DNA from 3 places in the Pseudomonas sp. S04 genome. Region 2 is predicted to be linked to each of the others. Evidence: riboswitches for the same ligand, from Rfam matches in the RefSeq annotation. Region 2 holds a riboswitch; each other region holds the start of a gene.
The links. A riboswitch is a leader RNA that binds a small molecule or an ion and turns the genes downstream of it on or off. The one in region 2 is predicted to bind cobalamin.
Positions count from the first base shown of each region.

Region 1: it holds a riboswitch for cobalamin, as region 2 does, so the genes downstream of both, PspS04_RS14325 (ABC transporter substrate-binding protein) here and cobO (cob(I)yrinic acid a,c-diamide adenosyltransferase) in region 2, are expected to answer to the same signal.
Region 3: it holds a riboswitch for cobalamin, as region 2 does, so the genes downstream of both, cobW (cobalamin biosynthesis protein CobW) here and cobO (cob(I)yrinic acid a,c-diamide adenosyltransferase) in region 2, are expected to answer to the same signal.

Region 1 is NZ_CP019427.1:3,239,379-3,249,959, forward strand. Features, by position in the region: gene PspS04_RS27790 (hypothetical protein) at 1-19, shown strand, start outside; gene PspS04_RS27795 (hypothetical protein) at 119-1,618, shown strand; gene PspS04_RS14285 (hypothetical protein) at 1,602-2,732, shown strand; gene PspS04_RS14290 (hypothetical protein) at 2,729-3,196, shown strand; gene PspS04_RS14295 (SoxR reducing system RseC family protein) at 3,180-4,310, shown strand; gene PspS04_RS14300 (hypothetical protein) at 4,307-4,774, shown strand; gene PspS04_RS14305 (DNA-binding protein) at 4,758-5,888, shown strand; gene PspS04_RS14310 (cytochrome C oxidase subunit IV family protein) at 5,904-6,158, opposite strand; partial or broken gene PspS04_RS14315 (c-type cytochrome) at 6,432-6,675, shown strand; gene PspS04_RS14320 (CopD family copper resistance protein) at 6,875-7,318, opposite strand; cobalamin riboswitch at 7,509-7,700, shown strand; gene PspS04_RS14325 (ABC transporter substrate-binding protein) at 7,846-8,859, shown strand; gene PspS04_RS14330 (FecCD family ABC transporter permease) at 8,856-9,872, shown strand; gene PspS04_RS14335 (ABC transporter ATP-binding protein) at 9,869-10,581, shown strand, end outside.
Region 2 is NZ_CP019427.1:4,638,139-4,648,719, reverse strand. Features, by position in the region: gene purM (phosphoribosylformylglycinamidine cyclo-ligase) at 1-971, opposite strand, end outside; gene PspS04_RS27465 (hypothetical protein) at 1,198-1,371, shown strand; gene PspS04_RS20575 (DUF2066 domain-containing protein) at 1,358-2,398, shown strand; gene PspS04_RS20570 (AI-2E family transporter) at 2,433-3,506, shown strand; gene hda (DnaA regulatory inactivator Hda) at 3,653-4,357, shown strand; gene PspS04_RS20560 (C40 family peptidase) at 4,571-5,194, shown strand; gene PspS04_RS20555 (C40 family peptidase) at 5,427-5,960, shown strand; gene PspS04_RS20550 (class I SAM-dependent methyltransferase) at 5,987-6,649, shown strand; gene PspS04_RS20545 (PQQ-dependent sugar dehydrogenase) at 6,659-7,972, opposite strand; cobalamin riboswitch at 8,110-8,346, shown strand; gene cobO (cob(I)yrinic acid a,c-diamide adenosyltransferase) at 8,428-9,039, shown strand; gene PspS04_RS20535 (cobyrinate a,c-diamide synthase) at 9,050-10,381, shown strand; gene bluB (5,6-dimethylbenzimidazole synthase) at 10,378-10,581, shown strand, end outside.
Region 3 is NZ_CP019427.1:2,451,077-2,461,657, reverse strand. Features, by position in the region: gene PspS04_RS11090 (amino acid deaminase) at 1-299, opposite strand, end outside; gene PspS04_RS11085 (IclR family transcriptional regulator) at 335-1,099, opposite strand; gene PspS04_RS11080 (RidA family protein) at 1,120-1,509, opposite strand; gene PspS04_RS11075 (GGDEF domain-containing protein) at 1,744-2,820, shown strand; gene PspS04_RS11070 (vWA domain-containing protein) at 3,019-3,759, opposite strand; gene PspS04_RS11065 (ATP-binding protein) at 3,684-4,691, opposite strand; gene cobN (cobaltochelatase subunit CobN) at 4,809-8,639, opposite strand; gene cobW (cobalamin biosynthesis protein CobW) at 8,643-9,710, opposite strand; cobalamin riboswitch at 9,810-10,020, opposite strand.

The sequences.
Region 1 (10,581 bases), 1.4 Mb from region 2:
GCTGCAAACCAACCTCTAGGAACTGCTCAGTGAACGCGATTACCTCAGGACGCTGACCCGTGAACGCAACCAGTTCACCCACAACAAAAACCGGGCGGGGCACAAGACGCCCCGGGCGGTGGAGTTGCAGGGCGAGATCGTGCGGGTACGCGGGCAGTTGACGCAACTTGAAGGCCGATTGGCCGGGGCGCTGAGTCCGATTGTGGAACTGCCGGATCAGTCGGTTCGGCTGTATGGCGCGACGCCGGCTCGGGCAGGAGTGACAGTGGTGTTTCCACCGGCGCAGCAGCTGGAGGTGCGCAGTTTGTTGAAGGACATTCGGCTTGGGGTTCAAGGCGTGCCGAATGCGAAGTTGATTCGGAGTGAGGGGATGGGGTTGTTGGTGTTTTTGGTGCAGGGGGTGAATTTTGTTTCGGTTATAAGGGAACTGACCAACCAATCCAGGAACAAGCGAACATGGGCTCCCTTGGCCAATGCATTGGCGGCTACCGGGGCCGCTGGGTTCACTGCGGCGCAAAGTCTCGCCGATACCGCGTTGAAGGCACGTAGCGCTGCACTCGTCGCGGGTCTTCAACACCATGCCTTACAAAATGTGCATGTGCAGATGGGCAAGATGCATGTTGGATTGGGTTTCTTTACCTACCTTTTTGGTTTTGCCTCTTCAATGGTGGGCCTCATCAACCACCACCAGAACTGGGAGCAGGCGACACGTAGCGGGAATGCTGCTGCGCAGAATAGTGCAGCACTCGCGACAGCGGGGGCGGCCGGCATGACGACCGTCAACGCCTATGGCTTGGGTCACACCTTGCACGCGGGGTATACCGTAGCGATTGCCAGAAATGCTGCAGCAAGAACGGCTGCTTGGGCTGCTGCGGGGACAAGGCTATCTTCCGTATTCTTCCGGTTCAATCTAGCCGGCGCCCTGTTCACCATTTTGGAATTGGGCGGAACCTGGCTGTACAACCGCTACAACATCAGCGCCCATGATAAATGGCTGAAAACCACACCCTGGAGCCTGGACTCCGGGACGCGCGGTAACCATACCCTGGATGAATATCAGCGTTATCTGGCCTATTTGCTGAATGCCCCGTACACGCAACTGGGCCCGAACGAGCATGATTCGTGGCTGAAAAACTTGCTGCTAAAAGCCAAGCCCAGCGACATTCACCTGGTGCTGCCAAGGCTCAAGCTCAGTGATTTCCAGCCACCGTTGAGTGGACAACCGGCTCATCGGCTGGGGATCGGCGCCCACCGTCTTTCCGTTCCCCTCCACAATCGTGGTGTACCCCGAGAGCGTAAGGACGTCATCAGTGAGGAAGTCGCAAACAGCCTGCGCATCGTGCAAACAGGGCCCGACCGGCTGGTGTTATGCCTGCAATACCCGCCGGACCTTGATGCTGAATTTACCCCGGCGTCCGAAACGTTGGAGCTGGCAGTCTGTATCCAGAGCTTGAACGCCAAGGGCGCGTGGGTTTCTCACACTCGGGTCATTCGCCTGAACCCTCGGGGTGACGGTCGCTTTCCGGCGTTAGCCCCTCAATCCGTTACCGAACATCCGCCCATGTTGCTGGTTGAGACCCATTTGCTGGAGTTGGCTGACCATGCCCACCAACCTTGATAGCCCGATGCCCGCGCCGCAGCTTGAGCAACCTCGAAAAGCCGGTGATGTCGAACCGTTTCCCAGCGGGAAGATCACCTATCTCGCGCCGTTGCCATTGCCGACACCGTTGCCGCCGCATGGCCCGCATATCGGGGAACTAAATGAGGTGTACATGGACTTCGGATTGGGATCGCCGCAGGTGTTTATGTGGCAAGTAACATTAGGTGGACCATTCAGCGGCGCCTTCTCGATTGCATTTTTATTTCCACTAATCGGCGGCTTCATGTTTTTTTTATTCGGCATGGGGTGGGACGATATTTCTCACGCCATAGAGGGGATCTTCCATGAAACCTATGGACTTGCCCTGGTAACCGGCTTTGTAACCCTACTCATCGGCCTCGGCGTCTGGCACCACAACCACAACAAACGCGTCGCCATCATCCCCACCCGCTTCAACCGCCAACGCCGCGAAGTCTGCTTCATGCCCGAAGACGCCACCGAACCCGTCTTCGTCCCTTGGGAATCCCTCTCGGCCTGGGTCATCGAAGCCCAAGGCGCCACCCAATACGGCATCCACCGCCAATACGGCATGGGCATCGGCTTCCAGCACGGCGAGACCCTGACCAGTGTCGAATTCCCCTGCTTCGGTCTTTCCCTGGCTATCAGCCACTGGGAAGCCATCCGTGGCTACATGGAATACGAAATCCACGACCTCAAATCCATTCAAGACCCGCTCGACCTGCAAGGCCCTGACGACCCACCCCACGAAGGCCTGCACACCTTCCACAACGCCCGAGCGCGCATGCACCAGCAAATCCGCGACGGCCAACGTGGTCGAATGTCCGGCTTCTTCTGGTACCTGTACCACGTCATGACCCTGTGGACGATTCCCAACCACCTGACCGAATGGGAAGTCCGCCGCCTTAAGAAAATGGCCCCGCAGGCCATGCCCGAAGCGATGCGCCAATGGTCCGAGCCGCTGCCGAAGGAACAATGGGCCAAACCGAGTGAAGAACTGCTGCGCCTGAGCGCACAGGTCCACGCCCTGCATAAACGCCAACCGCGACGCCCGATCACCGAGATTTTTGCCGAGGTGCAGCGTTTAAATCCGACCGACAAACGCCGCGCATGAGCTGTTATAGCCGTAAAGCCCTGCTCGACTATCAGGAAAAATGCCCGGAGCTGAGCCGGAGTGGCAAAGCGACTCATCGCCTGGGGATCGGCGCCCACCGTCTTTCCGTTCCCCTCCACAATCGTGGTGTACCCCGAGAGCGTAAGGACGTCATCAGCGAAGAAGTGGTGAACAGCCTGCGCATCGTGCAAACAGGACCCGACCGGCTGGTGTTATGCCTGCAATACCCGCTGGACCCTGATGCTGAATTTACCCCGGAGTCCGAAACGTTGGAGCTGGCGGTCTGCATACAGACCTTGAACGCCAAGGGGGTGTGGGAGTCGCTGACTGACGTTATTCACCTCAATCCGCGCGGTAAGGGCCATCTCCCTTCGTTGCCCCGTCAATCCGTTAACGAGCATCCACCGTTGTTGCTGGTTGAAACCCATCTGCTGGAGCTGGCCGACCATGCCCACCAAGATTGATAGCCTCGTGCCGACCTTGCACCTTGCGCAATCCCGAAATGCCGGCGATGTCGAGCCGTTTCCCAGTGGGAGAATCACTTATCTCGCGCCTCTGCCATTGCCGACAGCGATGCCGCCGCACGGTCCCCATATCGGCGATCTGAATGAGGTGTTCATGGATTTTGGCTTGGGTTCACCGCAGGTGTTTTCATGGCAGGTCGTATTAGGATTACCGTTCAGTGGTACCTTCATGATCGCCTTCCTCTTTCCGCTAATGGGCGGCTTCCTTGGACTCGTACTTGGATATAGCTGGGAAGATACTAGAGATTCCATCGAAGGGATCTTCCATGCGTCCTGCGGACTAGCCCTGATAACCGGCTTCTCTGCTCTAGCCATCCTCTTCTTCACTTGGCTCCACTATCACAACAAACGCGCCGCCATCATCCCCACCCGCTTCAACCGCCAACGCCGCGAAGTCTGCTTCATGCCCGAAGACGCCACCGACCCCGTCTTCGTCCCTTGGGAATCCCTCTCCGCCTGGGTCATCGAAGCCCAAGGCGCCACCCAGTACGGCATCCACCGCCAATACGGCATGGGCATCGGTTTCCAGCACGGCGAGACCCTGACCAGCGTCGAATTCCCCTGCTTCGGTCTTTCCCTGGCCATCAGCCACTGGGAAGCCATCCGTGGCTACATGGAATACGAAATCCACGACCTCAAATCCATCCAGGACCCGCAGGACCTGCAAGGCCCCGACGACCCACCCCACGAAGGCCTGCACACTTTTCACAACGCGCGCGCGCGCATGCATCAGCAAATCCGTGACGGTTCACGCAACCGGCTCTCGGGATTTTTTTGGTACCTGTACCACGTCATGACCCTGTGGACGATTCCCAACCACCTGACCGAATGGGAAGTCCGCCGCCTCCAGAAAATGGCCCCGCAGGCCTTGCCCGAAGTGATGCGCCAATGGTCGGAACCGCTGCCGAAGGAACAATGGGCGAAACCGAGTGAAGAACTGCTGCGCCTGAGCGCACAGGTCCACGCCCTGCATAAACGCCAACCGCGACGCCCGATCACCGAGATTTTTGCCGAGGTGCAGCGTTTAAATCCGACCGACAAACGCCGCGCATGAGCTGTTATAGCCGTAAAGCCCTGCTCGACTATCAGGAAAAATGCCCGGAGCTGAGCCGGAGTGGCAAAGCGACTCATCGCCTGGGGATCGGCGCCCACCGTCTTTCCGTGCCGCTCCACAGTCGTGGAGTACCGCGCGAGCGCAAGGACGTTATCAGTGAGGAAGTGGCAAACAGCCTGCGCATTGTGCAAACAGGACCCGACCGGTTGGTGTTATGCCTGCAATACCCGCTGGACCTTGATGCTGAATTTACCCCGGCGTCCGAAACGTTGGAGCTGGCAGTCTGTATCCAGAGCTTGAACGCCAAGGGCGCGTGGGTTTCTCGCATTCGGATCGTTCGCCTGAACCCTCGGGGTGACGGTCGCTTTCCGGCGTTAGCCCCTCAATCCGTTACCGAGCATCCGCCCATGTTGCTGGTTGAGACCCATTTGCTGGAGTTGGCTGACCATGCCCACCAACCTTGATAGCCCGATACCCGCGCCGCAGCTTGAGCAACCTCGAAAAGCCGGTGATGTCGAACCGTTTCCCAGCGGGAAGATCACCTATCTCGCGCCGTTGCCATTGCCGACACCGTTGCCGCCGCATGGTCCGCATATCGGGGATCTGAATGACGTGTACATGGACTTTGGCTTGGGTTCACCGCAGGTGTTTTCATGGCAGGTCGTATTAGGTGGACCATTCAGCGTTGCCTTCTCGATCGCATTTTTGATACCTCTATTTGGCGGCTTCATGTTTTTTTTGTTCGGGATGGGTTGGGACGATGTTTCTCATGCCATAAAAGGGGTTTTCAATGAGGCGTACGGACCAGCCATACAGGGCGGTTTTTTAATGCTGCTCATCCTCCTCTGCACTTGGCGCCACACCCACAATAAACGCGTCCACATCATCCCCACCCGCTTCAACCGCCAACGCCGCGAAGTCTGCTTCATGCCCGAAGACGCCACCGAACCCGTCTTCGTCACTTGGGAATCCCTCTCCGCCTGGGTCATCGAAGCCCAAGGCGCCACTCAATACGGCATCCACCGCCAATACGGCATGGGCATCGGTTTCCAGCACGGCGAGACCCTGACCAGCGTCGAATTCCCCTGCTTCGGTCTTTCCCTGGCCATCAGCCACTGGGAAGCGATTCGCGGCTACATGGAATACGAAATCCACGACCTCAAATCCATCCAGGACCCGCTAGACCTGCAAGGCCCGAACGACCCGCCCCACGAAGGCCTGCACACCTTCCACAACGCCCGCGCCCGTATGCACCAGCAAATCCGTGACGGCCAACGTGGTCGAGTGTCCGGTTTCTTCTGGTACCTGTACCACGTGATGACCCTGTGGACGATTCCCAACTACCTGACCGAATGGGAAGTCCGCCGCCTACAGAAAATGGCCCCGCACGCATTACCCGAAGCGATGCGCCAATGGTCCGAGCCGTTACCGAAGGATCAATGGGCCAAGCCGAGTGAAGAATTGCTGCGCATGAGCGCACAGGTACGAGCACTGCACAAGCGACAGCCAAGACGAGCCATTACCGAGATTTTTGCCGAGGCCCAGCGCTTGAACCCGACCGACAAACATCACGCATGAGTTATTTCAGGTTAATTAACCGACCAACACCAGCGTCAACCCCACAACCACCGCCAACACAAGCGCCCAGCTCAACATCAACCGCCGCCACAGTCGCAGCGCGTGGCGCATCTCCATGAAGCCATCGGTGATCAACCACGCTTTGCCGACCGCCACCAGCAAAATGACCACCGACAGCAGCCACGTCGCGCCCATCTGTGCCAGCACCACCGTGCACACGCTTAACGTGGCCAGCGCTGCCCAGCAGACCAGCAAGAACCTGGAAGCGATTCGATCGGGTGTTCGCAAGACTGGGTACGGTCCATGGGCTGCCTGTTCCAAAAGCGGATTCAAGGAACACGCTACGGGCCCCTGCGACAACCTGGCAAATGAGATGGCCGGCAAACTTGATCGTCGTCAAGCGAACATTGGCCTGCTCGGGCATAGCCGTGCACGGCACTAAGAACCTGCGTTCTGCGCTGCAGTTTCAGCACATCGCAAAGGTCTTGCCTGAGGAGAAATGGAGTGCTGATCAGCAATAGAAAAACGTTTGCTCTGACTGGTTGCGCCGGCTGCCACGGTGTTTTGCGCAAAAGGGGCCACGGGCAAACCGCTGACACCGGACATCACCCAGTCCCGTGGGCAACCGTTTCTCGAGGCATTGATTACCTACGGTTCGCCGGCGGGCATGCCGAACTGGGGAACGTCGAATGCGCTGACCAAGGATCAGATCACGTCAATGGTCAAGTTCATTCAGCACACGCCGCCGACGCCACCGGAATGGGGCATGGCCGAGACGCTGAAAACCTGAAAAGTGTTGGTCAAACCTGAAGTTGGGATCGAGTACGCCCTGATCGCAGCGGGCGATCAGCTCGCCGGGGTTGTGTAGGATATCGAGCATGACGGGGCTCCGAGACTGGCTGCGGATCAACAGTGTGATCAATACGCCTTGATTTGCGTCAAGCACAAACAAAGTCCTGGAAGGACAGACCACCGGTCAACGCCGATCACCAGGTCAGATAGAACATAGCCTTGGCCAGCAGCACGATAACGATCATGTGACAGAACAGGCTGACGTGTATGAACCGCAGGTATCGCGGGCTCATTCGGCCACTTTTGAACAAAAACATGGCCATCAGGAAGTGCAGCAGTACGCTTGCGGCCACCACGATTTTCAAGGCCAGTAATGTGCCGAACGATGAAGCCCATGGTGCGCCAAGGACTGGCAGGTAGCGCAGCCAGACCATGCCCAGCCCCGCACTGAATAACACCAGCAGCACCCACGGCATCAGCGAACGCGCGCGCCGACCGATGCCCTGCTCGACCAGCAGCATGACCCTGGCGGGTAGCTGTTTGCGGATGTTTTCCAGGAACAGGACCTCAAAGAACACCGTGCCGATAAAGATCAGGGCGGCAAACAGGTGCAGCGTCAGAAGAAGCGGATAGATCATGGTGGCTTCGCCTAGAGTCAAGACAACCCGCTACGCCACAAGCGCACGGGATGTCGGTCTCTAGAGACTACAGAGCCGCCCGTTCCATGTGGTTGACATCGATCAAGTAAGCCACAACGCCCCCACTCTGAATCGCCGCGGGTTTTGTAGCCCGTGAACAGAACATACGTTCGCCTCCAACTCCCCAATCGACTACCATGCCGCCGCCGGTTTCCACTTGGGAATAATAGGGAATCCGTGATGCGCGCAACGCATCAAACGGAACTGCCCCCGCAACTGTAGGTGCTGAGCCTGCTCCTTAACTGCCACTGGGATCACCCGGGAAGGCTGGAGCACGCCATGACGCATCAGTCAGGAGACCTGCCGGCGACGCAACAATCACTAACCGGCGGGGTGTCCGGGAGGGACATCCTTGCGCGTGCGTCACTTTGGTGATCGACCCCTGCCCGGCTTTTCGGCAGCGCTCGTTGATGTGTTTCCAGGCCCTACACCCCAGCTCCGTGTACGGTTCAAATGGAGATTGCATCATGCTGCTGCCCCGCGTTGTCGCCCTCGCCACGGGCCTGGGTCTTTGTTCACTGGCCCAGGCTGCGCCCACTCAGTACCCGCTGACGCTGCAAAACTGTGGCAGCACACAGACCTTCGCCCACGCCCCGGCTCGGGCCGTGACGATTGGCCAGGCCGGGACCGAAATGCTCTTTGCCCTGGGGCTGGGAGACAAACTGGTCGGGACTTCCCTGTGGTTCAACGATGTGTTGCCCCAGTACCAGGCGCAAAACGCCGGGATCGAACGCCTGGCCGATAACGATCCAAGTTTCGAGTCGGTAATCGGCAAGCGCCCGGAGTTGGTCGCCGTCGAGCTGGAGTGGATGGTAGGTCCGCAAGGGGTGGTGGGTACACGGGAGCAGTTTGACGAGCTGAAGATTGCGACCTACCTGATGCCCTCGGACTGTGAGTCCAAGGACAACCTGGTGGGGGCCGACGGTACTCGCCTGGCGCCGTTCCGGGTCGACAGTCTCTATAAGAGCATCAGCCAGCTAGGGGAGATTTTTGATGTCCAGGAGCGTGCGCAGCAGTTGAACGCGCAGCTCAAAGCCAGCCTGGCCAAATCGGTGGCCACGGTGCAGAACCAGGACCTGAAGCACACCAGCGCGCTGGTCTGGTTCTCCAGCGCCAGCCTGGATATCGATCCCTATGTCGCCGGACACAAGGGTATTCCCGACTTCATGCTCAATACCCTGGGCGTGCGCAACGTGGTGGAGTCCGACGAAGAGTGGCCAAGCGTCGGCTGGGAAACCATTGCCAAGGCGAACCCGACCTTCCTGGTCATCGCGCGCATGGATCGTCGGCGTTTTCCAGCTGACGACTATCAAAAGAAACTGCAATTCCTGCGCAGCGACCCGGTGACCCGCAACATGGACGCGGTCAAACACAACCGCATCATTATCCTCGACGCCATGGCCATGCAGGCCAGCGTGCGGATGTTCGACGGCCTTGAAACCCTGGCTACTGCCCTCAACAGCTACGACCTGGCGCAATGACGGCGATGCTACTGCGTACCTCATTGGCACTGGCGACCCTGCTGATCGCGCTGATTGCCGGTGTGACCATCGGCGAAACCAGCATTGAGCCAACGGTGGTGTTCCAGGTGCTGGCCAACAAGCTGTGGGCCGCCGGTTATGCCCTGGACCCCATCGACGAAGGCATCGTCTGGAACTACCGCTTGACCCGCGCACTGGTGGCGGCGGCGTGCGGTGCGGGGCTGGCGACTTGCGGGGTGATCCTGCAATCGCTGTTGCGCAACCCATTGGCCGATCCCTACTTGTTGGGGATTTCCGCGGGGGCGTCGACAGGCGCAGTGCTGGTGGCGTTGCTGGGCCTGGGCGCCGGGGCGATCTCAATGTCGGCCGGGGCGTTTGCCGGCGCAGTGCTGGCCTTCGCCGTGGTGGTTTTGCTCGGCCGTGCCAGTGGCGCACCGGGCACTACCGGGCAGATCATCCTGGCCGGGATCGCCGGGTCACAACTGTTCAACGCACTCACGGCGTTTTTGATCACCAAGTCGGCCAGCTCCGAACAGGCACGCGGCATCATGTTCTGGTTGCTGGGCAATCTCAGTGGCGTGCGCTGGCCATCCGTGTGGCTGGCCGTGCCGGTGGCGCTGGCCGGTCTTGCGGTGTGCCTGTGGCACCGCCGCGCGCTGGATGCCTTCACCTTTGGCGCCGACTCCGCGGCCTCCCTCGGCATTGCGGTGCGTCCGGTGCAGTTGCTGTTGATCAGCTGCGCGGCGTTGGTCACGGCGGTGATGGTGTCGATTGTCGGCTCGATCGGTTTTGTTGGGCTGGTGATTCCCCATGCCGCCAGGCTGTTGCTCGGGACTGGCCATACCCGTCTGCTGCCAGCCAGTGCGCTGGGCGGGGCGGTGTTTCTGATTGCCGCCGATGTGCTGTCCCGCACGCTGATCAAGGGCCAGGTAATTCCGGTCGGCGTGGTCACGGCGCTGGTCGGGGCGCCGGTGTTCGCGCTGATCCTGGTGGGACGGAGGAATGCCCGATGACTGCAGCTGTGTCTGTTTCTCAACCCTGTGTATTGAGTTGTTCCGGTATCGGCTTTGCCATTCGCGATGCGCAGTTGCTGCACGACATTCACCTGGCCATTCACCGTGGCGAGACCCTGGGGCTGGTCGGGCCCAATGGCTCCGGCAAATCCACCCTGCTCAAGCTGCTGGCGGGGGTGCGTGCGCCCAGCCAGGGCGCCATCCATCTCAACGGCCAAAACCTCAAGACCCTGTCGCGGCGCACCATCGCGCAAACCCTGGCGGTGGTCGAGCAGCAGGCTGACACCCTCGATGCAATCAGCGTATTCGATGCAGTGGCCTTGGGCCGAACGCCCTGGCTGTCGGCCTTGAGTCCGTGGTCGGCGGCGGACGCGGCGATCGTCGAGCAAGCGCTGCGTGACGTCGATGCGGCTCACCTGAGCAGCCGCACCTGGCGCAGTCTCTCCGGCGGCGAACGCCAGCGCGTGCATATCGCGCGCTCCCTGGCGCAACGCCCGCAGATCCTGTTACTGGACGAACCGACCAATCACCTGGATATCCAGCATCAACTGGCGATTCTGAATGTGGTTCACGCATTGCCCGTGACCACCGTGATTGCCCTGCACGACCTTAACCAGGCCCTGGGCTGTGATCGGTTGGCGGTGCTCGAACGCGGAAGCCTGGTCGCCCTTGGCAAACCGCTTGAAGTGTTGACCCCAGAACGCTTGCT
Region 2 (10,581 bases):
GCTTCACGCAGTACGTTCAGCGCGGTTTCAACGTGCTCTTGAGCGACGCAGATGACCATGCCCACGCCGCAGTTCAGCACGCGGTGCATTTCGTTTTCGTCGACGTTGCCTTGCTCTTGCAGCCAGTCGAACACGGCAGGACGGGTCCAGCTCGCAACGTCAACCACGGCTTGTGCGCCTTTTGGCAGGACGCGCGGGATGTTGTCCAGCAGGCCACCACCGGTGATGTGGGCCATGGCTTTTACGGCGCCGGTGTCCTTGATCAGCTTGAGCAACGGCTTGACGTAGATACGGGTCGGCGCCATCAGCAGGTCGGTCAGCGGCTTGCCATCGAGTTCGATGTTCTCGATGTCGGCACCGGATACTTCGATGATCTTGCGGATCAGCGAGTAGCCATTGGAGTGCGGGCCGGACGAAGGCAGGGCGAGCAGGGCGTCGCCGGCGGCCACTTTCGAGCCGTCGATGATCTCGGCTTTCTCGACCACACCGACGCAGAAGCCGGCCAGGTCGTAGTCTTCGCCTTCGTACATGCCAGGCATTTCAGCGGTTTCGCCGCCAACCAGGGAGCAGCCGGACAGTTCGCAGCCAGCGCCGATGCCAGTGACCACCTGGGTGGCGGTTTCGACGTTGAGCTTGCCGGTGGCGTAGTAGTCCAGGAAGAACAGCGGTTCGGCGCCGCACACCACCAGGTCGTTAACGCACATGGCCACCAGGTCGATGCCGATGCTGTCGTGCTTGTTCAGGTTCAGTGCCAGGCGCAGCTTGGTGCCAACACCGTCGGTGCCGGAAACCAGTACAGGCTGCTTGTAGCCGGCCGGGATTTCGCAGAGGGCGCCGAAACCGCCCAGGCCGCCCATGACTTCCGGGCGCGCAGTGCGCTTGGCGACGCTCTTGATGCGTTCGACCAATGCTTCACCGGCGTCGATGTCTACACCGGCGTCCTTGTAGCTCAGGGAGGGTTGCTTGCTCATGATCCAGGCCTTTAGGGGGGATTCAGGGGTAACGACCGAGTCTGGCGGGAAGGCTGAAAGCGTCCTGGCGGGAGTGCCGCGCAAAACATTTCAGATCACCCGGCCATTGCCGGTCTGCGAAGGCGCGCGATTTTATCAGGCTTGAGGGGCAGCGGCCATCCTCGGGCCGACGGGCAGGGGCATATCGGCAAAAAAAAGCAAAAAATGCCAGCGTTGGTGATCTCGTGTGTCGCTGTATAAGGTAGAGCTGTTTACCGTCTATGGTTATGACGGAGTAAAAACTTCCAGCGATCGCGTGAATGTTTTGCTGGGGCGCGTGGTCACAGCCCTGTTCAAATTGATTCATGCGGTGCGTTCCAGCCGCTTTCTGTCGTCGGGAATCTTCCATGCGTCTGTGTAAATTGTTGTTTGCCGGTGTGTTGTCAGTGCTCAGCCTGGCCAGCCAGGCCCAAACCGTCAAAGGTCTCTATCAGGTGCGCGAACCGGTCAGCAACCAGACCCCGCAAGAGCGCGACCAGGCCACCCAGCGTGCGCTCGACACCCTGGTGTTGCGCCTTACCGGAGATGCCAAGGCCTTGCAAAGCCCCGGCCTGGCCGCCTTGCGCAAGGACCCGCAACAAATTATCAGTCAGTACGGCTACGATGCCGGGCCGCCGGAAAGCCTGCAGGTCGAATTCGATCCGGCGAGCACCGATCGCGCGTTGCGCCAGGCCGGGTTGGCGGTGTGGGGCGCCAATCGGCCATCGATCCTCGGTTGGTGGCTCAACGACTCCAGTGAAGGCTCGAGTCTGGTGGGGGACGGCCAGTCCAGTGCAGAGCCCTTGCGCCGTGCGGCCCAGCATCGTGGGTTACCCTTGCGCCTGCCGCTGGCCGACCTGAGCGAGCAACTGGTCGCCACCGCACCCAATCTGCAAGGTAGCGATGCCACTGCGCTGCGCAGCGCCTCCGAGCGTTATGGTGCCGATGGCCTGCTGGCGGTACATGCGCGTGAGGATGGCGGTGCATGGCAGGCCAAATGGCATCTGTGGCTGGGGGACCAGCGTGAGCAGGGCAGCGTGCAGGGGGCGGACAGCGCGGCGGTTGCCGACGCGGTGTTGCTGGCAGTGAGTGAGCGCCTGGCGCCGCGCTTTGCCTCCAAGCCGGGGGCGTCCGGCGAGCAGGTGCTTGAAGTGCAGGGCATGAACCTTGAGCGCTATGCTGCGCTGGGGCGCTTGCTGGAGCCCTTTGGTGCCCGTTTGCAGCGGGTGGAGGGTGACCGGATCGTGTATCGGGTCAATGGCAGCAGCGAGCAACTGCGTGCGCAGTTGAGCCTGGCCAAGTTGCAGGAGGTGCCCGTAGCGGCGCCTGCACCACTGGCCCCGGGCGCCGAGGGTACGCCTGCGGCAGTGGCGGCAGCACCCAAGGCGCAATTGAGTTTTCGCTGGTAGTTTTTCTTTTCCTATATAGAAGCAGGAGTGGTACATGGCCGATTCGCGGCGTTGGGTTTGGCTGGGTGGGGTCGTCCTGCTGTGTCTGTTCATTTATCTGTTGCACCCGATCCTCACGCCTTTCCTGGTGGCGCTGGGGCTGGCGTACCTGTTCGATCCGATGGTCGACCGTCTGGAAAAGTACGGTCTGTCGCGGACCTGGGGCGTGGTGGCGGTGTTTGCCGTGTTCACCTTGATCGTCATGGCCTTGTTGCTGGTGCTGGTGCCGATGCTGGCCAAGCAGTTGTTCAGCCTGTACGAACTGGCTCCGCAGATGCTCGACTGGCTGCAGCACACCGCGATGCCATGGGTGCAGGCCAAGTTGGGGCTGGCGGACGGGTTCTGGAAGTTCGACAAGGTCAAGGCTGCCATCAGTGAGCACATGGGGCAGACCACCGACATCGTCGGGGTGGTGCTGAGCCAGGCCACGGCGTCCAGCCTGGCGCTGATCGGATTGCTGGCCAACCTGGTGTTGATCCCGGTGGTGAGCTTTTACCTGCTGCGTGATTGGGATGTGATGATGGCCAAGATCCGCAGCCTGCTGCCGCGTGATCGTGAGGCGCGGCTGGTGTCGCTGGCCGGCGAATGCCATGAGGTGCTGGGCGCCTTCGTGCGTGGGCAGTTGCTGGTGATGCTGGCGTTGGGGGTGATCTACGCGGCGGGCCTGATGCTGGTCGGCCTGCAACTGGGGTTGTTGATCGGCCTGATTGCCGGTCTGGCGGCCATCGTGCCCTACATGGGCTTTGTGATCGGGATTGGCGCGGCGTTGATTGCCGGACTGTTCCAGTTTGGTGGCGACCCGTACCCGATGATCGGGATTGTCGCGGTGTTCATGGTCGGCCAGGCCCTGGAAGGCATGGTACTGACGCCATTGCTGGTGGGTGACCGGATTGGCCTGCATCCGGTGGCGGTGATCTTCGCGATCCTGGCCGGCGGCGAGTTGTTCGGCTTTACCGGGATCCTGCTGGCGTTACCGGTGGCGGCGGTGATCATGGTGCTGGTGCGTCACGTGCAAGATTTGTACAAGGATTCGGGAATGTATAGTGGGGCCCAGGGGCCCGAGGCGTGAGCGCGTCTGGCCCGATACTGGCAAGTTAACGCAAACCTTTGATTTTGCTTATGGTCTGTTGCATTGTGCGGCTGGCTTCACGGGTATAAACTTTGCAAACTTTACACAGAGGCCACTAACGGTTCCTTTGGAACTGTTCAGTCAGCATGAAACCGATTCAGCTGCCCCTAGGTGTGCGTCTGCGTGATGACGCCACCTTTATCAATTACTACCCTGGCGCCAACGCCGCTGCACTCGGCTATGTCGAACGCCTGTGCGAAGCCGACGCCGGCTGGACCGAAAGCCTGATCTATCTGTGGGGCAAGGACGGCGTGGGGCGTACGCACTTGTTGCAGGCGGCGTGCCTGCGCTTCGAGCAGTTGGGCGAGCCGGCGGTGTACCTGCCGTTGGCCGAATTGCTGGACCGGGGTATCGAGATCCTCGACAACCTCGAGCAGTACGAGCTGGTGTGCCTGGATGACCTGCAGGCGGTTGCCGGGCGAGCAGACTGGGAAGAGGCGCTGTTCCACCTGTTCAATCGGCTGCGCGACAGTGGTCGGCGTTTGCTGATCGCAGCGTCGACTTCGCCGCGGGAGTTGCCGGTCAAGCTGGCCGACCTCAAATCCCGTTTGACCCTGGCGTTGATTTTCCAGATGCGTCCGCTGTCCGATGAGGACAAATTGCGCGCCCTGCAACTGCGTGCCTCGCGCCGCGGTCTGCACCTGACCGACGAGGTCGGGCATTTTATCCTGACTCGCGGTACCCGCAGCATGAGTGCCCTGTTCGAGCTGCTTGAACGCCTCGATCAGGCGTCCCTGCAGGCTCAGCGCAAGCTGACCATTCCTTTCCTCAAAGAAACCCTGGGCTGGTAAAACCGCGGCCTGTAGCGCGTTTCGGCAAATTTCAGGCGTCAGAAAACCCGCAGGCGAACGGCGTTCGTCATGCGTGCAGATTTAAAATGGGCTTAAGCGCTTAGATGGCGGGGCGAAACTGCAAAGTCACATTTAAATCGATTGAATTTGCAAATGAGGGTGATAGAAGGCATAGTCTCGGCTTCTTTACACAATTCAGCCACGGTCGTGCCCATGCTAAAGCGCTTCGCACCCCTCGTGCCTCTCGCACTCGTCACCCTGTTGTTTGGTTGCTCTGCACACTCCCCAGTGTCCCAGCAAGAGCCCCAGCAACAGGTCAAGAACTCTGTTACCGCGCAGTCTTCCGCTGTTTATCAGGAAGAACTGGCAACCGAAAAAGAGCTGGCCGCGTTTGCGGGCCGCAAGCCTTACCAGATGCCGGTCCTGGCCGACAGCATCCTCGAACGTGGCATGTCCCTGATCGGTACCCGTTACCGTTTCGGTGGTACCTCTGAAGCCGGTTTCGATTGCAGCGGCTTCATCGGCTACCTGTTTCGCGAAGAAGCGGGCATGAACCTGCCACGCTCCACCCGCGAAATGATCAACGTTGATGCGCCACTGGTTTCGCGCAGCAAGCTGGAACCGGGCGACCTGCTGTTCTTCGCCACCAATGGTCGTCGCGGGCGTGTCAGCCACGCCGGGATCTACCTCGGTGACAACCAGTTCATCCACTCCAGCAGCAGCCGCAGCGGCGGTGTCCGGGTCGATAGCCTGGGCGACAGCTACTGGAGCAAGACCTTCATCGAAGCCAAGCGCGCCCTCGCCATGGCTCCGACCACGGTCACTGCCCGCAAGTAAGCGGGCAGGCTGGCAACGGCGCTCCAGGCGAGCGCCGGCCAGCGCAAAGACCATCTTCCCGGCAATACCCCTTCTTTTTGTAGTGCAAACTTAAAGTCTTACTTGAAGTTTGGCGCGTAGCCGCTAGAATCCTGATCTATTGTTGATCAACTAACCGCGTAAGCCCTGCTTACGCGGTTTTGTTTTCAGCCTCCCGGCAGTGACAGCCGCAGCCAGATCAGGATGTTCGGTAATGACGATGTCGGCCCGCCTTGCACTCATGTTCTGCGTCGCGCTGCTCAGCGCCTGCGCCAGTCGCACGCCGCCACCGGCCAAGGTGGTCCGCGCACCGATTTTTGCCCCTACCCAGAATTTCTCCCCGGCTGCCGAAGACGTGCTGTTTCGCGCCCTGGGCCTGGTAGGCACTCCCTATCGCTGGGGCGGCAATACTCCGGATTCGGGATTTGATTGCAGTGGCTTGATTGGCTATGTCTACCGGGATGCAGCGGGTATTTCCCTGCCGCGCACCACCGGTGAAATGATCGGCATGCAGGCCCCGAGCGTCGGCAAAGAGGCCCTGCAGACTGGCGATGTGATCTTCTTCGCCACCAACGGCGGCTCACGGGTCAGTCACGCCGGCATCTACGTCGGCGAAGGACGCTTCGTGCACGCGCCGGCCACCGGTGGTACGGTCAAGCTCGACAGCTTGTCCAAAGCCTATTGGCAAAAAGCCTACCTGAGCGCCAAGCGCGTACTGCAACCCGAGCACCTGGCGCACAATCCCTAGTTCACAACGGGTTGGCAGAGGTGGTAATGACCGCGCGTACGCTCAATCTCGACGATGCCCTCTATCAGTACCTGCTCGACGTCTCGCTGCGCGAAACGCCGCTGCAACGTCGTCTGCGTGACGAAACCCAGGCGCTGCCCATGGCGCGTTGGCAAGTAGCGCCGGAGCAGGGCCAGTTCCTCGCGTTGCTGGTCAAGCTCAGCGGTGCGCGCCGGGTGATAGAAGTGGGGACGTTCACCGGTTACAGCGCCCTGTGCATGGCCGCGGCCCTGCCGGACGACGGGCAACTGATCTGCTGCGACATCATTGGTGACTACAACGCCACAGCGCGGCGCTACTGGCGGGAAGCCGGCCTCAGCGAGCGCATCGAACTGCGCCTGGCGCCGGCGTTGCAGACTTTGGAGCAGATCGAGCAGCAAGGGCAGGGCGGCGCTTTCGACTTGATTTTCATCGATGCCGACAAGGCCAACTATCCGGCCTACCTGGAAAGCGCCCTGCGTTTGTTGCGCAGCGGCGGCCTGGCGGTATTCGACAACACCCTGTGGAGTGGCCGGGTCCTGGAGCGCCAACCCGAGAGTGCCGATACCCGCGCCATCCAGGCACTCAACCTGGCCTTGAAGGATGATCCGCGGGTCGACCTGTCGTTATTGCCCCTGGGGGATGGCCTGACGCTGTGCCGCAAACGCTAGGCGCTGGGGTCATTGGCGGGCGGATACCCGCCACACCTTGTTGCCCACATCGTCGGCCACCAGCAAGTTACCCTGCCGATCGATCACCACGCCAACCGGCCGCCCCATGGCCTCTTCGTCCTGGTTGAGGAAGCCGCTGAGCACATCCACCGGTTGCCCGCTTGGCTTGCCGGCACTGAAGGGTACGAAGATCACTTTGTAACCGCTGTGCGGTTTGCGGTTCCACGAGCCGTGCTGGCCGATAAACGCGCCTTCGGTGAACGGGGCTGGCAACGTGCTGCCTTCGGCGAAGGCCAGGCCCAGGGAGGCTGTGTGTGGGCCCACTGCGTAGTCCGGGGCGATGGCCTTGGCCACCTGATCCGGATCTTGCGGGCTGACGCGGACATCGACGTGTTGGCCGTAGTAGCTGAACGGCCAGCCATAGAAGCCGCCATCCATGACCGACGTAATGTAGTCCGGCACCAGGTCGCTGCCGATCTCGTCTCGCTCATTGACCGCCGTCCACAGTTTGCCCGAGCTCGGTTCCCAGGCCATGCCGTTGGGATTGCGCAGGCCGGAGGCGAAAATCCGCTGATTGCCGGTGGCACGATCCACCTCCCAGATAGCGGCGCGGCCCTGTTCCTGCTCCAGGCCGTTTTCCCCGACATTGCTGTTGGAGCCCACCGTGACATACAACTTGCTGCCGTCCTGGCTGGCAATGACGTTTTTGGTCCAGTGGTGATTCAGCGTGCCACCGGGCAGGTCGATGACTTTCATGGGTTTGGTGGTGATCGAGGTTTGTCCCTCGACATAGTTGAAGCGCAGCAAACGATCGGTGTCGGCGACGTATAGGTCGTTGCCGACCAAGGTCATTCCAAACGGCGAATTGAGGTTTTCGATAAAACTGCTGCGGGTTTCGGCCACGCCATCGTGGTTGCTGTCGCGCAGCAGGGTGATGCGGTTGGCGCTGGGCACCGCGGCCCCAGCGCGGTCCATGACCTTGCCCATGACCCAGCCACGGATGCCCTTGCCATCTTCAGGCTTGGCTGGCGCATTGGTTTCTGCGACCAGTACATCGCCATTGGGCAGTACATAGAGCCAGCGCGGATGCTCCAATCCTTCGGCAAAGGCGACTACCTGGGTGCCGGGCGCTGCGGTTGGCTTGGCGCCATTGGCCCAGCCGACAGCGGGCGCGATGTTGACCGTGGGAATAAGGGTTTTGTTGGGTTCAGGCAGCTTGGGCGAAGGCCCGGTGCCATCCTCGACCCTGAGGCTCGAGGATTCTCCACAGGCGACCAGGCCTGCGGCCAGGGCGATGACACCAACGAGGCGGGACGTGGACATGCGGCTCTCCCTTAGAATGCACTGCTTAAGCCATAGAGGCGTCAGCATGACCTTAGGTTCAATTCGTCAGGTGGCGCTTTGCATTCTTGCTGCCGATTAGCCCGGCTTTAATTGACGCTCCACCCCCAACCCACTAACCTTCGCGACTTGTTTCAGGTGCTCGGTGACCCCAGGGTCGATCGAGTGAAACAGGGAAGCCGGTGAGCGCGCGTTCTATGACAGAACGGGTGACGATCCCGGCGCTGCCCCCGCAACGGTAAATGAGTGAAAACGACGCTTTGAGCCACTGTATCGGTGTCCGATATGGGAAGGCGCGTCGTCCGGCCAGCGCGCCACTCATGAGCCCGGAGACCGGCCTGATCCATCCAGCGGCATCACGGTGGGCGATGCCAGGCTTCTTGCCGTCTATTTCTATGCCTGCCCGCCGTTATCCAGCCTCAACGGAGAGCTCCCCCATGACTGATTCCCCTGATCGTGACGAACGCCATCTGGCGCGCATGCAGCGCAAAAAAGCCGTGATCGATGAGCGTATTGCCAACTCACCCAACGAATGTGGCCTGCTGCTGGTGCTGACCGGCAACGGCAAAGGCAAGAGCAGTTCGGCGTTCGGCATGCTCGCCCGCGCCATGGGCCATGGCATGCAGTGCGGTGTGGTGCAGTTCATCAAGGGCCGCAACAGCACGGGCGAGGAGCTGTTCTTCCGGCGCTTCCCGGAGCAGGTGCGGTTTCATGTGATGGGCGAAGGGTTCACCTGGGAAACCCAGGACCGCCAGCGCGATATCGCCGCTGCCGAGGCCGCCTGGCAGGTGTCCCGCGAACTGCTGCGCGACCCGGCCATCGGCCTGGTGGTGCTCGATGAGCTGAACATCGCCCTCAAGCATGGCTACCTCGATCTCGATCAGGTGCTCAGCGACCTGCAAGCCCGCCCGCCGATGCAACACGTGGTGGTTACCGGCCGCGCGGCCAAAGAGCAAATGATCGAACTGGCTGACACCGTCACCGAAATGGGCGTGATCAAGCATGCGTTCCAGGCCGGGATCAAGGCGCAAAAAGGCGTCGAGCTGTGAGCCTCTTTTCATGACCAGCAGTCGTTTTTGCCCGGCGGTACTGATCGCCGCGCCAGCCTCCGGGCAGGGTAAGACCACCGTCACCGCGGCCCTGGCCCGTTTGCACCGCAATCAGGGGCGCAAGGTCCGGGTGTTCAAGTGCGGCCCGGATTTTCTCGACCCGATGATTCTCGAACGTGCCAGTGGCCAGCCGGTGTATCAGTTGGACATGTGGATGGTCGGCGAGCAGGAAAGTCGCCGTCTGTTGTGGGAAGCCGCCGCCGAGGCTGACCTGATCCTGATCGAAGGGGTCATGGGCTTGTTCGACGGTACCCCGTCCAGTGCCGACCTGGCGCGCCACTTCGGCGTGCCGGTGCTGGGGGTGATCGACGGCACCGCCATGGCCCAGACCTTTGGTGCACTGGCGTTGGGTCTGGCGCGTTATCAGCCGGACCTGCCATTTGCCGGCGTGCTGGCCAATCGGGTGGGCACCCTGCGCCACGCTCAGTTACTCGAAGGCAGCCTTACCGAGGGCTTGCGTTGGTATGGCGCATTGTCCCGGGAAACCGGGATTGAATTGCCGAGTCGGCACCTGGGCCTGGTACAAGCCAGTGAGCTGAACGACCTCGACCTGCGCCTCGATGCAGCCGCCGAGGCCTTGGGTAGCAGTTGCCAGGTGGCCTTGCCGCCCGCAGTGGAATTTGCCGCGCCCGACGTGATCCCAGCCGAGCCTTTGCTGGCCGGTGTGCGGATCGCCGTGGCCCGGGATGAAGCCTTTGCTTTCACCTATGGCGCGAGCCTGGACTTATTGCGTGCGATGGGCGCCGAGCTGCGGTTCTTCTCGCCGATCCGCGACAGCCAGTTGCCAGAGGCAGATAGCCTGTACCTGCCTGGTGGCTACCCGGAATTGCACCATGTGGCCTTGTCAGGCAACACCGCGATGCTCGATGCCATTCGTGGTCATCACGCCGCCGGCAAGCCGCTGCTCGCCGAATGCGGCGGCATGCTGTATCTGCTGGATTCCCTGACCGACGTGCAAGGCACGCGGGCCGAACTGGTGGGTTTGCTCAAAGGCGATGCGACGATGCAAAAACGTCTGGCGGCGCTGGCGCTGCAGGCGGTCGAGCTGCCGGAAGGCGCGTTGCGTGGGCACACCTATCACCATTCCCTGACCAGCACCGAGCTTGAGCCGATTGCGCGTGGACTGAGCCCGAACGGCGGGCGAGGAGCGGAGGCGGTTTATCGTGAGGGGCGGATGACGGCTTCTTATGTGCACTTTTATTTTCCGTCCAATCCCAGCGCTGTAGCCGCGTTGTTTGCGCCAGACCCGGTGGGAGCGAGCTTGCTCGCGAAGAGGCCATGAGCAATAACGCATTCTGCGAAGCCGAACGCGCAGCGGTTTACCGCGCCATCGCCGAGCGCCGTGACATGCGCCACTTCAGCGGTGGCACGGTGGAGCCTGAGCTGCTGCGTCGTTTGCTTGAAGCTGCGCATCAGGCGCCCAGTGTTGGCCTGATGCAGCCATGGCGCTTCATTCGCATCAGCGACCGGACCTTGCGCGGG
Region 3 (10,581 bases), 2.2 Mb from region 2:
ATCAACACCCGACGCACGCCGTGGGCGTAGGCGGCTCGGGTCTGCACGGCGGTGGCCAGGGTAATGCCCCAGGCACCGGCCGCCAGTTGGCGACGGAACAGGGCCGGGGTCATGCTGGTCTTGCCGTGGGGCGCCAGTTGCGCGCCGCTGGCAGTAACGAACTGCTGCATCCAGGTGATGTTGTGCTCAAGCGCTGCGCGGTGCAGCACCAGCGCCGGCAGGCTGACGTCGCGCACCAGGTGCGCACCCACCGGCGCAGCGCCTTTTTCCACGGCAGCGATATTCAACGTAGAAGACATGCTTTCACTCCTTGCACGGCCGGCAGCGGCCAGGGTTATTCGTTGAGGCGCCGGGCCATGCGGTTGGCGCTGTCGATCAGCACCCGACGGTAGGCGTCGTAGTTGTTAATGGCGTCGGCCCTTGGGGCGACGATGCACAAGGTGGCAATGGCCACCCCATCCGGGTCTTTTACCGGGGCGGCAAAACAATGGGTGAAGGTGTCGGCCACGCTGTCGAAAGAGAAGAACCCATCGACCCCGGCCTGGCGAATCTGCGCCAGGAAAAGCGCCAACGGCAGTGGCTGGCCGTCAGGCAGGATGAAGTCCTCGGCGGCAATCAGCTCGACAATCTGCTGGTCGCTCAGGTGCGCCAGCAGCAGGCGCCCGGACGCGGTCCAGGGGATCGGCGCGTTCTCGCCGATATCCGAGGAAATACGAAAATGCCGCTGGCCTTCCTGCATCAGCGCCACCGTGTATTTGCGCCCGTTGAGCAGGCACATCTGCGCGGTTTCGCCGGTCTGGCTGACAATCTCCTGCAGGGCCTGCCTGGCCTCGCGGGTGAGGTCGAAATGACGCAAGTGCGCCTGCCCCAGGAAGTACAGCTGGCGGCCCAGGTACACATGCCCGTCCTTGCCCACCGGCTGCAGGATCCGCCGCTCCAGCAGGGCCGCCACCAGTTCATAGACGGTGGACTTCGGGCTGCCGATGCCGTTGGCGATATCGTTGGGACGCAGCGGCTCGCCGATTTCCTTGAGGAAGTCGAGAATATCGAACGCCCGGTCCAACCCGCGGGCCCGACGCTTGATAGTGTCGTCACTCATGGTTGCGGCCTCCCCGGGCTTCAGGCTTTTTTCTTGTACGCGACGCAATCGATCTCGACCTTGCAGTCGACCATCATGTTCGCTTGCACACAGGCCCGGGCCGGCGCGTGTTCCGGGCTGAAGTACTCGGAGAAGACCTTGTTGAAGCTCCAGAAATCCCTCGGGTCCGCCAGCCAGACGCCAGTGCGCACCACGTCCTCGAGGCCATACCCGGCTTCTTCGAGAATCGCCACCAGGTTGCGCAGGGTCTGGTGAGTCTGCTCGACAATCCCGCCAACAATGATTTCACCATCCACCGCCGGCACCTGTCCGGACACATGCAGCCAGCCGTCGGCTTCCACGGCGCGGGCGAAAGGACGCGGCTGACCGCCACCGGCGGTACTGCCGGTGCCATAACGAGTGATGCTCATGGTGGATCTCCTGCTTGGGAAGTGGCGGATAATTCCGCTACAGCGGAATAAAATATGAAATAGCGGAACAGATGATCAAAAGTGTGCCACAGCCCACCCGGAAAATCCCTGCGTATTTGTTCACCCGCCAGCAGGCCCGGTGAGCCATTGGACAACACCTCGTTGGCCTGCTTTTATTCATGCTTCAGCCGACATCCGTGTGCGTCCGGGTATTCCAGGGAAACAAGGCGAGCGATGTTCAAGACCATTGAAGATGAAGTGCTGAAAAAAGCTGCCCCGGCAGCCTTGCAACGGGAATTTGCGCAGTATCACTTCGAGCGGCAACAACGTTTCTGCCTGTTGATCTACATCGCCAGCATCGTGATCTGGCTGGTCTTCGACCTGATCGTCAGCTTCCTGGGCGGGCAGCGCTTTACCTACCTTTCACCACTGTTCCTGGGGGCCCTCTCGATCCTCGCGATCATTCTGGGGTTCACCCACAAGGCCCGGCACTTTGATCGGCTCAATGTGCTGTTCGTGCTGGTCATGACCCTGGGTATCCGCATGGTCATCCACGGCTTGCCCATGACCTTGCAGCCAGCCTGGCTGGTGCTGGCCGCCTCCAGCATCCTCTACAGCGCCTCGGTACTGCCGTTGAGCCGCGGCTCGTTCTACGCCGCGCTGCTGATCACCTGGCTGATGCTCAACCCCTTCTACAACACCGACATAGAATTGTTCGGCCTCAGGGGCACGATGACCGCCTGCTACTCGGTGTTCCTCAGCGCCTTGACCCTCTACAGCTTTATGAAACTGCGCCAGGCCAGGCTCTATGCCTACATCATGGCGAAGTTGCTGCTGGACCAGGCCTACCTCGACACGCTGACTGAAATCCCCAATCGCCGCTCGTTCATGACCACCGCCACCCGGCAGCTGAGAGCGCACCCGCGTGAGCACGACCATTACCTGGCGATGGTCGATATCGACAATTTCAAGAGGATCAACGATACCTACGGGCACGACATTGGCGACCAGGTGCTCAAACGCATCGCAGCCGCCATCAAGGCGGTCATGGCCGATTACGAATATGCGCGCCTGGGGGGCGAGGAATTTGCGGTTTACTTGTCCGGAGTCCGCCGTGACGACGTCGAAGACCTGGCCGCACGCCTATGCCGGGTGGTGCGCGAGGATCCGAGCGAGTACCCGGTGACCGTCAGCATCGGCCTGACCCGAGTGGCCGACAGCGACTCGTTGAACCAGGCGCTGAGAAAGGCCGACGAAGCACTGTACCTGGCCAAACACAGCGGCAAGGACCGTTATACATTTGCTGCGTGAAGTCACGAGCGTGTTCACGATGCCAGTCAAGAAACCTGTGGGAGCCGACGGAGATCGTCATCGCGGGCAAGCCCGCTCCCACGGGGGAAATTCGTACATCAGGAATAAGCAGGTCGGTCGGTAGGCCGCCTCGCCCGCTCTTACCACTCAGGCCGACTGCCAGGTCGCCGTGCTTTTGCTCTTGGTCCGCCTACCCCTTCAGCCCACCCCAAGATCATCAATATGCCGATACTCAGCCCCCAACTCCCGAGCCAGATCCCGAGCCCGACCCAGGCGAATCGGACCACGCTCAATATCCACCAACAAACTCGGACAACCAAACGCCACCAGGTTCGGCCAAGCCTTGAGACGACCATCAGTCACCAACAACACTCGCTGAACTTCCGCCGGAAAGCGTTTTTGCCGCCGCCCCAACCACCGCCCCGCCTCGCCAAGGGCCGCCAACAACGGCGTACCTCCCCCGGCCCCCAACCCCTCAAGCCAATCGCGCAGACTGCCGGAAGCCTTTAAACCCTGGACCTGCCAGCTCGGTGCCAGGCCGCTGACGGTAAGCAAGGCCAGGCGCGCACGTTGCCGGTAGGCGTCGTCGAACACCTGCGCCAACAGCCCCTTGGCATCCCCCAGCGCCTGATGCCGGCGGGTCGAAGCCGAAGCATCGACAATCACCAGCCACAGTTCGTGAGGCGCACGGCTGCGCCAATGGAACAACAGCGCGTCGCGGCTGCGCGGCCGGCCCTTGAGCAGCGTCCCCGGCCAATCCACCGACCCGCTGCCAGCGGACCGCCGTGGCCCCTGCCGGCCATTGTGCAAGCGCCCCGCCCGGGGCCTGGCATCCGCCCCCGCATCACAGCGCGGGCGAATGCCTAGGGCTTTTTTGGCCAGCTCGGCACTTCTCGGCGCGCACCGGTGGGCAGCGCCTGGGCCGGCATTTCGCCCCACTGGCCCTGGCCTGAATCGACGCCAGGTGATTGCGGGGCAGACGCCGGGGGCGCTGGTTGTGGGTCCGAAGCGGGCGGCGGGGCCTGGCGACGGCGATGGCGCAAGGCAAACTCAGCGACTGCCTCGATATCGCCGTCCTCGATCGCCGTTGCCCCGCGCCACGCGGCATGGGCGCGGGCAGCACGCAGCCACACCAGGTCAGCACGCAAGCCATCGACCCCGGCGGCGAAACAGCGTTCGGTAATCTGTGCCAGCGCCTGATCGTCGAGGGCGATCTCACTCAGCAGCCGGCGCGCTTGCTGACAACGTTCACGCAGGGCCAACTGGGCTGCTTCCCAGTGTCCACAGAACGCCTGCGGGTCGCTGTCGAAATCCAGGCGGCGGCGGATGATCTGCCCGCGCTCCAGCGGCGCAGTGTGGCCACTGAGTGCGACATTCAGGCCAAAGCGATCGAGCAGTTGCGGACGCAGCTCGCCCTCTTCCGGGTTCATGGTGCCGATCAGCACAAACCGCGCCGGATGACGGTGGGAAATGCCGTCGCGCTCGATCAGGTTTGTACCGCTGGCTGCCACATCGAGCAGCAGGTCCACCAGGTGATCGGGCAGCAGATTGACTTCATCGACGTACAGCACCCCACCGTCGGCCTTGGCCAGGACCCCAGGGGAAAACTGCGCGCGACCCTCGCTCAATGCCGCATCCAGGTCCAGGGTGCCGACCAGGCGTTCTTCGGTTGCGCCCAGGGGCAAGGTGACGAACTGCCCGCTGGCCAGCAGGTCGGCCAGGCCACGGGCCAGGGTCGACTTGGCCATGCCGCGCGGCCCTTCGATCAGCACGCCGCCGATTTTCGGGTCGATGGCGCTCAGGCACAGCGCCAGCTTCAGGGCGTCGGCGCCGACCACGGCGGACAGCGGGAAATGGGGGGTGTCGGTCATCTCAGGTCTCGACTACAACGGTTGTCTGTCACAGCGCTTTCGCTGGCAAGCCAGCTCCCCCAAGTCCGCGTAGATCCTGTGGGAGCTGGCTTGCCAGCGAAACGATCGCACATGGGTTCAAGAATCTTCTTCAATATCCAGCAGCAAATGCTCCAGCGCCTCACGGTACTCACCAGGCGCTTGCCACAGCCCGCGCTGTTGCGCTTCGAGCAGGCGCTCGGTCATGTCACGCAGTGCATGGGGATTATGCTGGCGCACGAACTCGCGGGTCGAGGGGTCCAGCAGGTAGGCGTCGGCCAGCAAAGCGTACTGGTGATCGTCGATCAACTGCGTGGTGGCGTCGAAGGCAAACAGGTTGTCCACGGTCGCCGCCAGTTCGAAAGCACCTTTGTAGCCATGGCGCTTGACCCCTTCGATCCACTTCGGATTGGCGGCACGGGAACGGATGACCCGGTTCAGCTCTTCCTTCAGCGTGCGGATCTTCGGCAGGTCCGGCTGGCTGTGATCGCCGTGATAACTCGCCGCCGCTGCACCGCTGAGGGTTTCCACGGCGGCCAGCATGCCGCCCTGGAACTGGTAATAGTCGTTGGAATCGAGCAAGTCGTGCTCGCGGTTGTCCTGGTTCTGCAACACCGCCTGGACCTGGCCCAGGCGCTGGGCGAACTGGCTGCGCGCGGCAGTGCCCTCGTCGGCGCCGCCGTAGGCATAGCCACCCCAGTTCAGGTAGACCTCGGCCAGGTCTTCGCGGCTTTGCCACAAGCGGCCATCGATAGCGCCCTGCACGCCCGCCCCATAGGCGCCCGGCTTGGCACCGAAGATCCGCCAACCGGCCTGGCGCGCCGCCGCGTCGCTATCGAGCCCCGCGTGCTGCAAGGCTTGACGCTCCTCACGGACCTTGGCCGCCAGCGGGTTCATGTCATCCGGTTCATCCAGTGCAGCCACGGCTTGCACCGCGGCATCGAACAGGCGGATCAGGTTGGCGAAGGCATCGCGAAAGAACCCCGACACACGCAAGGTCACGTCCACTCGCGGGCGGTCCAGCAGGCTCAGCGGCAGGATTTCGAAATCGTCGACCCGCTGGCTGCCCGTGGCCCAGACCGGACGCACGCCCATCAATGCCATGGCCTGGGCGATGTCGTCGCCGCCGGTGCGCATGGTGGCCGTGCCCCATACCGACAGGCCGAGCTGGCGCAAGTGATCGCCGTGGTCCTGCAGGTGGCGTTCGAGGATCAGATTGGCCGACTGGAAACCGATGCGCCAGGCGGTGGTGGTTGGCAGGTTGCGCACGTCCACCGAGTAGAAGTTACGGCCGGTGGGCAGCACGTCGAGACGCCCGCGACTTGGCGCGCCACTCGGGCCGGCCGGGACAAACCGCCCGGCCAGGGCGTCGAGCAAGCCGCGCATTTCCGCCGGGCCACAGGCATCCAGGCGCGGTGCGACGACTTCGCGCAGGTGGCCGATGATCGCGTTGACTTCAGCCCAGCATGGGTCCTGAGGGAGCAAGCCGCTGGGGTCAATCGCTTCGCGAGCAGGCTCGCTCCCACGGGGGAACGGCTGCGGCGCAAGCGGGGTGACTGCCTGCTCGATCAACTGCGCGGCAAACAGCTCAAGGCGCTCGCGGGTGTCACCGGCAGTGCGCCAGGCGTCCTCGCCAAGACCCTGCAACTCGTCCGGCTTGGGGCCGCTCCACGGTGCCGACAACTCACAGTCCAGCGGATCAAAACCCAGGCCGAACGCCTTGGCCAAGGCCCGCAGCAAGCTCGACTGCGCGCCCCGCCCGTCGCCCCGGGGGATGCGCAGCAGGGCCAGCAAGGTGTCGATGCGCAGGCGCCCGCTGGGCGATTCGCCGAACACATGCAGGCCATCGCGAATCTGCGACTCCTTGAGGTCGCACAGGTAGGTGTCCAGGCGCGGCAGCCAGATCGCCGCATCGGCCTGGCTGTCGAGTTTGCCGTCCAGTTGCAATTCCCGATCGATGTGGGTTTCGCGCACCAGTTCGAGAATCTCCCGCTGTAGCTCACGGGCGCGCCGTGGGTCGAGCAACTGGGCTTCGTAGTATTCGTCCGCCAGCAACTCGAGGTTGCGCAGCGGGCCGTAGGTTTCGGCGCGGGTCAGCGGTGGCATCAGGTGATCGATGATCACCGCCTGGGTCCGGCGCTTGGCCTGGGCGCCCTCTCCCGGGTCATTGACGATAAACGGATAGATGTTCGGCAGCGGCCCCAGCAGCGCATCCGGCCAGCAACTCTCAGACAGGCCGACGCCCTTGCCCGGTAGCCATTCAAGGTTGCCGTGCTTGCCCACGTGAACCAGTGCATGGGCGCCGTAGACCTGGCGCAGCCAGAAATAGAACGCCAGGTAACCGTGGGGCGGCACCAGGTCCGGGTCGTGATAGACCGCGCTCGGGTCGACCTGATAACCCCGCGCCGGCTGGATGCCGACGAAGGTCAGGCCAAAGCGCAGCCCGGCGATCATCATGCGCCCGCCGCGGAACATCGGGTCGTCCTGCGGCGCGCCCCAACGCGCCAGCACCGCAGCGCGATTGGCTGCGGGCAAGGCGCCGAACAGCGCGTGATAGTCATCCAGCGCCAGGCTTTGCTGGCAGGGACGCTGGTCGATGCTGTCCAGGTCGTTGCTGACCCCGCCGAGCAGTTGGCGGATCAGCTCGGTGCCGCTGTCCGGCAGCTCGCCAGGCAGCGGATAACCTTCGGCCTGCAGCGCCCGCAGGATGTTCAAGGCCGCGGCCGGGGTGTCCAGGCCAACGCCATTGCCGATGCGGCCGTCACGGGTTGGGTAGTTGGCGAGAATCAACGCCACGCGTTTTTGCCCATTCTCCACCCGCGCCAGTTCGCTCCAGCGGCGCGCCAGTTCGGCGACAAAATCCATGCGCTCCGGTTGCGCCCGGTAGCAGACCACGTCGCACTGGCTGCGCTCGCTGCGCCAGGCCAGGTCCTTGAAGCTGATGGGACGGCTGATGATGCGCCCGTCCAGTTCCGGCAAGGCAATGTGCATCGCCAGGTCCCGCGGCCCCAGGCCCTGTTCGCTGGCGCGCCAGCCCGGCTCGTTGTCCTGGGCGCAGATCGCCTGGATCACCGGGATGTTGCGGCGAAACGGCCGCAGGTGCGGCGCTTCCGGGCTGGATTGGGCAAACCCGGTGGTATTGAGAATCACCGAGGCCAGGACTTGATCCAGCCAGTCCTCGACCACCGCCAGGCAACCGGGCTCTTTCAGGCTGGCCAGGGCAATCGGCAACGGGTTGAGCCCCGCCGCCTGCAAGCGCTGGCAGAAAATATCGATGAAGGCGGTGTTGGCCGCCTGCAAATGGGAACGGTAGAACAGCACTGCCGCCACCGGCTGCCCGGCCTGCCAGTCGGTTTGCCAGGTGGCCAGGTCGGGCTGGCTGTGCCGCGGGTGATAGATCGCGGTACGCGGCAGGGCTTGCGGTTCGGCCCACGGGTAGTCGCGCCCGAGCCAGCGACTGGCCAGGCAGCGGTACAGGTCCAGGGCATTGCTTTTGCCGCCCTGGCGCAGGAAGTGCCACAGCCGCTCGCGGTCCTGCACCGGCACCGTACTCAGGTCGCTGAGCTCCGGATCGGGACGGTCATCGCCCGGCACCAGGATCAGTTGCACCCCGCGCTTGGACAGCTCCACCAGACGCTCGACGCCGTAGCGCCAATAGCTGATGCCACCGTGCAGCGAAATCAGGATGACCTTGGCATGGCGCAGCACCTGGTCGACGTAGAGGTCGACCGACGCATGGTTCTGCACCTGCATCGGGTTGGCCAGGCGCAGGCTCGGGTAGTCATCCGGCAGTTGCTGGGCCACTTCGGCCAACAGTGCCAGGCTGGAGTCGCCGCTGCACAGGATCACCAGGTCGGCGGGGGTTTGCCCGAGGTCGGCAATGTTGTCGTCGGCAACAAAACCGCCGGGCTGGGTCCTGAGCAGGTGCATGGGTCAGACGCTGAGCGCGGCGCGCAGTTGCGCTTCGAGCAAGGACGCATCCAGCGCCTGGCCGATCAGCACCAGGCGTGTGGTACGTGCTTCGTCCGCGCCCCACTGCCGGTCGAAATGCTTGTCGAAGCGCGTGCCCACGCCCTGGATCAGCAAGCGCATCGGCTTGTTCGGGATCGCGGCGAAACCCTTGACCCGCAGGATGCCGTGCTGGACCACCAGTTGGGTCAAGGCATCGAGCAGCAGGCTTTCGTCGGCTTGCGGCAGTTCGATGGAGATCGAGTCAAAGGCGTCGTGATCGTGGTCATCGTGATCATCACCGTCGTGATGGTGATCGTGATGGCTGTGGCGGCTGTCGATGTGTTCTTCGGAACCGGCACCCAGGCCAATCAGCACGTCGAGCGGCAAGCGCCCGCTGCTGGCTTCGATGATCTTGACCGCTGGCGGCAGCTCCTCGGCAACTTCCAGGCGTACCCGGGCCAGGTCTTCAGGGCTGATCAGGTCGGCCTTGTTGAGGATTACCAGGTCGGCACTGGCCAGTTGGTCAGCGAACAGTTCGTGCAGCGGCGACTCGTGGTCCAGGTTCGGGTCGAGTTTGCGCTGGGCGTCGACCTGGTCCGGGAAGGCGGCGAAGGTGCCAGCGGCCACGGCCGGGCTGTCGACCACGGTGATCACCGCGTCGACTGTGCAGGCGCTGCGGATTTCCGGCCACTGGAAGGCCTGGACCAGCGGCTTGGGCAAGGCCAGGCCGGAGGTTTCGATGAGGATGTGGTCGAGGTCGCCGCGACGGGCCACCAGTTCGCGCATCACCGGGAAAAACTCTTCCTGGACGGTGCAGCACAGGCAGCCGTTGGCCAGCTCATACACCCGGCCTGTAGCTTCTTCTTCGGTGCAACCGATGGTGCACTGCTTGAGGATGTCGCCGTCGATGCCCAGCTCGCCGAACTCGTTGACGATCACCGCAATGCGACGGCCCTGGGCGTTGTCGAGCATGTGCCGAAGCAAGGTGGTTTTACCCGAGCCGAGGAAGCCGGTGACGATGGTGACGGGGAGTTTGGCCAGTGTTTTCATCGGATGCCCTTTGGCAAGGTGGCGGGCATACGGGACGAGAAGCCACAACGCGCAGGCGTGCGGAAAGCGTTCGCCACCGGATCACCCCGCCCGGTTGTAGTGAGAATCTGGATCGAGGCAGGTCTCCTGGCTGACGGTGGGCCGGTCTTTCGACTGGCGGTTCCTGCGCCTTCCCGCCGCTTGAGATCAAGCGTGCAGTGGCCTGGCAGAAACAGCACCGTTCACAGTTGCGGGGGCAGCCGCGGCATCAACCGCGTTCCCTTCTTAGCTTCGGCGCACGCGCCAAAGAACCTCGAAGGCGCAAGGCTACGCATCGCGTCGGGGCGGGTCAATGTTCATGCCGTGTTCTGTGGTGCCAGGAATGCGGCCATCGCGGGCAAGCCTTGCTCCTACAGGGGAGTGGGAACACTGGTGGCAGCGGGTTTGCCCGCGATGGGCATAGGTATCTACACAACTTTGTAGCGGTCTGTGGCGAGGGGGCTTGCTCGTGTGGCGGCCTCTGGGGTGTTGGATTAGACCGAGTACATATCCATTTTTGCGGTAATGGCCTCCTATGGTTCCGCTTTTACAGCGGCTCACTTTTGGAGGAGCCCAAAAGTAAGCAAAAGGCTCTTGCCCCACCACTCGGCACCTCGCTTAGGCTCGGTGTTCCCTCACTCCGGCTTGAATCCGTGGGCCGCCGCCACGCGCCATCCATGGCGCGGGGCGGCTAACCCGGCGTCCTGCCGGGTTACCCACGGCTTCAAGCCTGCGTTCGGCCAGCGTGGTTAACGGGGCGCCCAGGATCAAAAGCCAGAGCCAGAGCCAGAGCCAGAGCCAGATCAAAAGATTGCTGACTTCGTCAGCGTCTTAGGAAGTAGAAGCTACACCG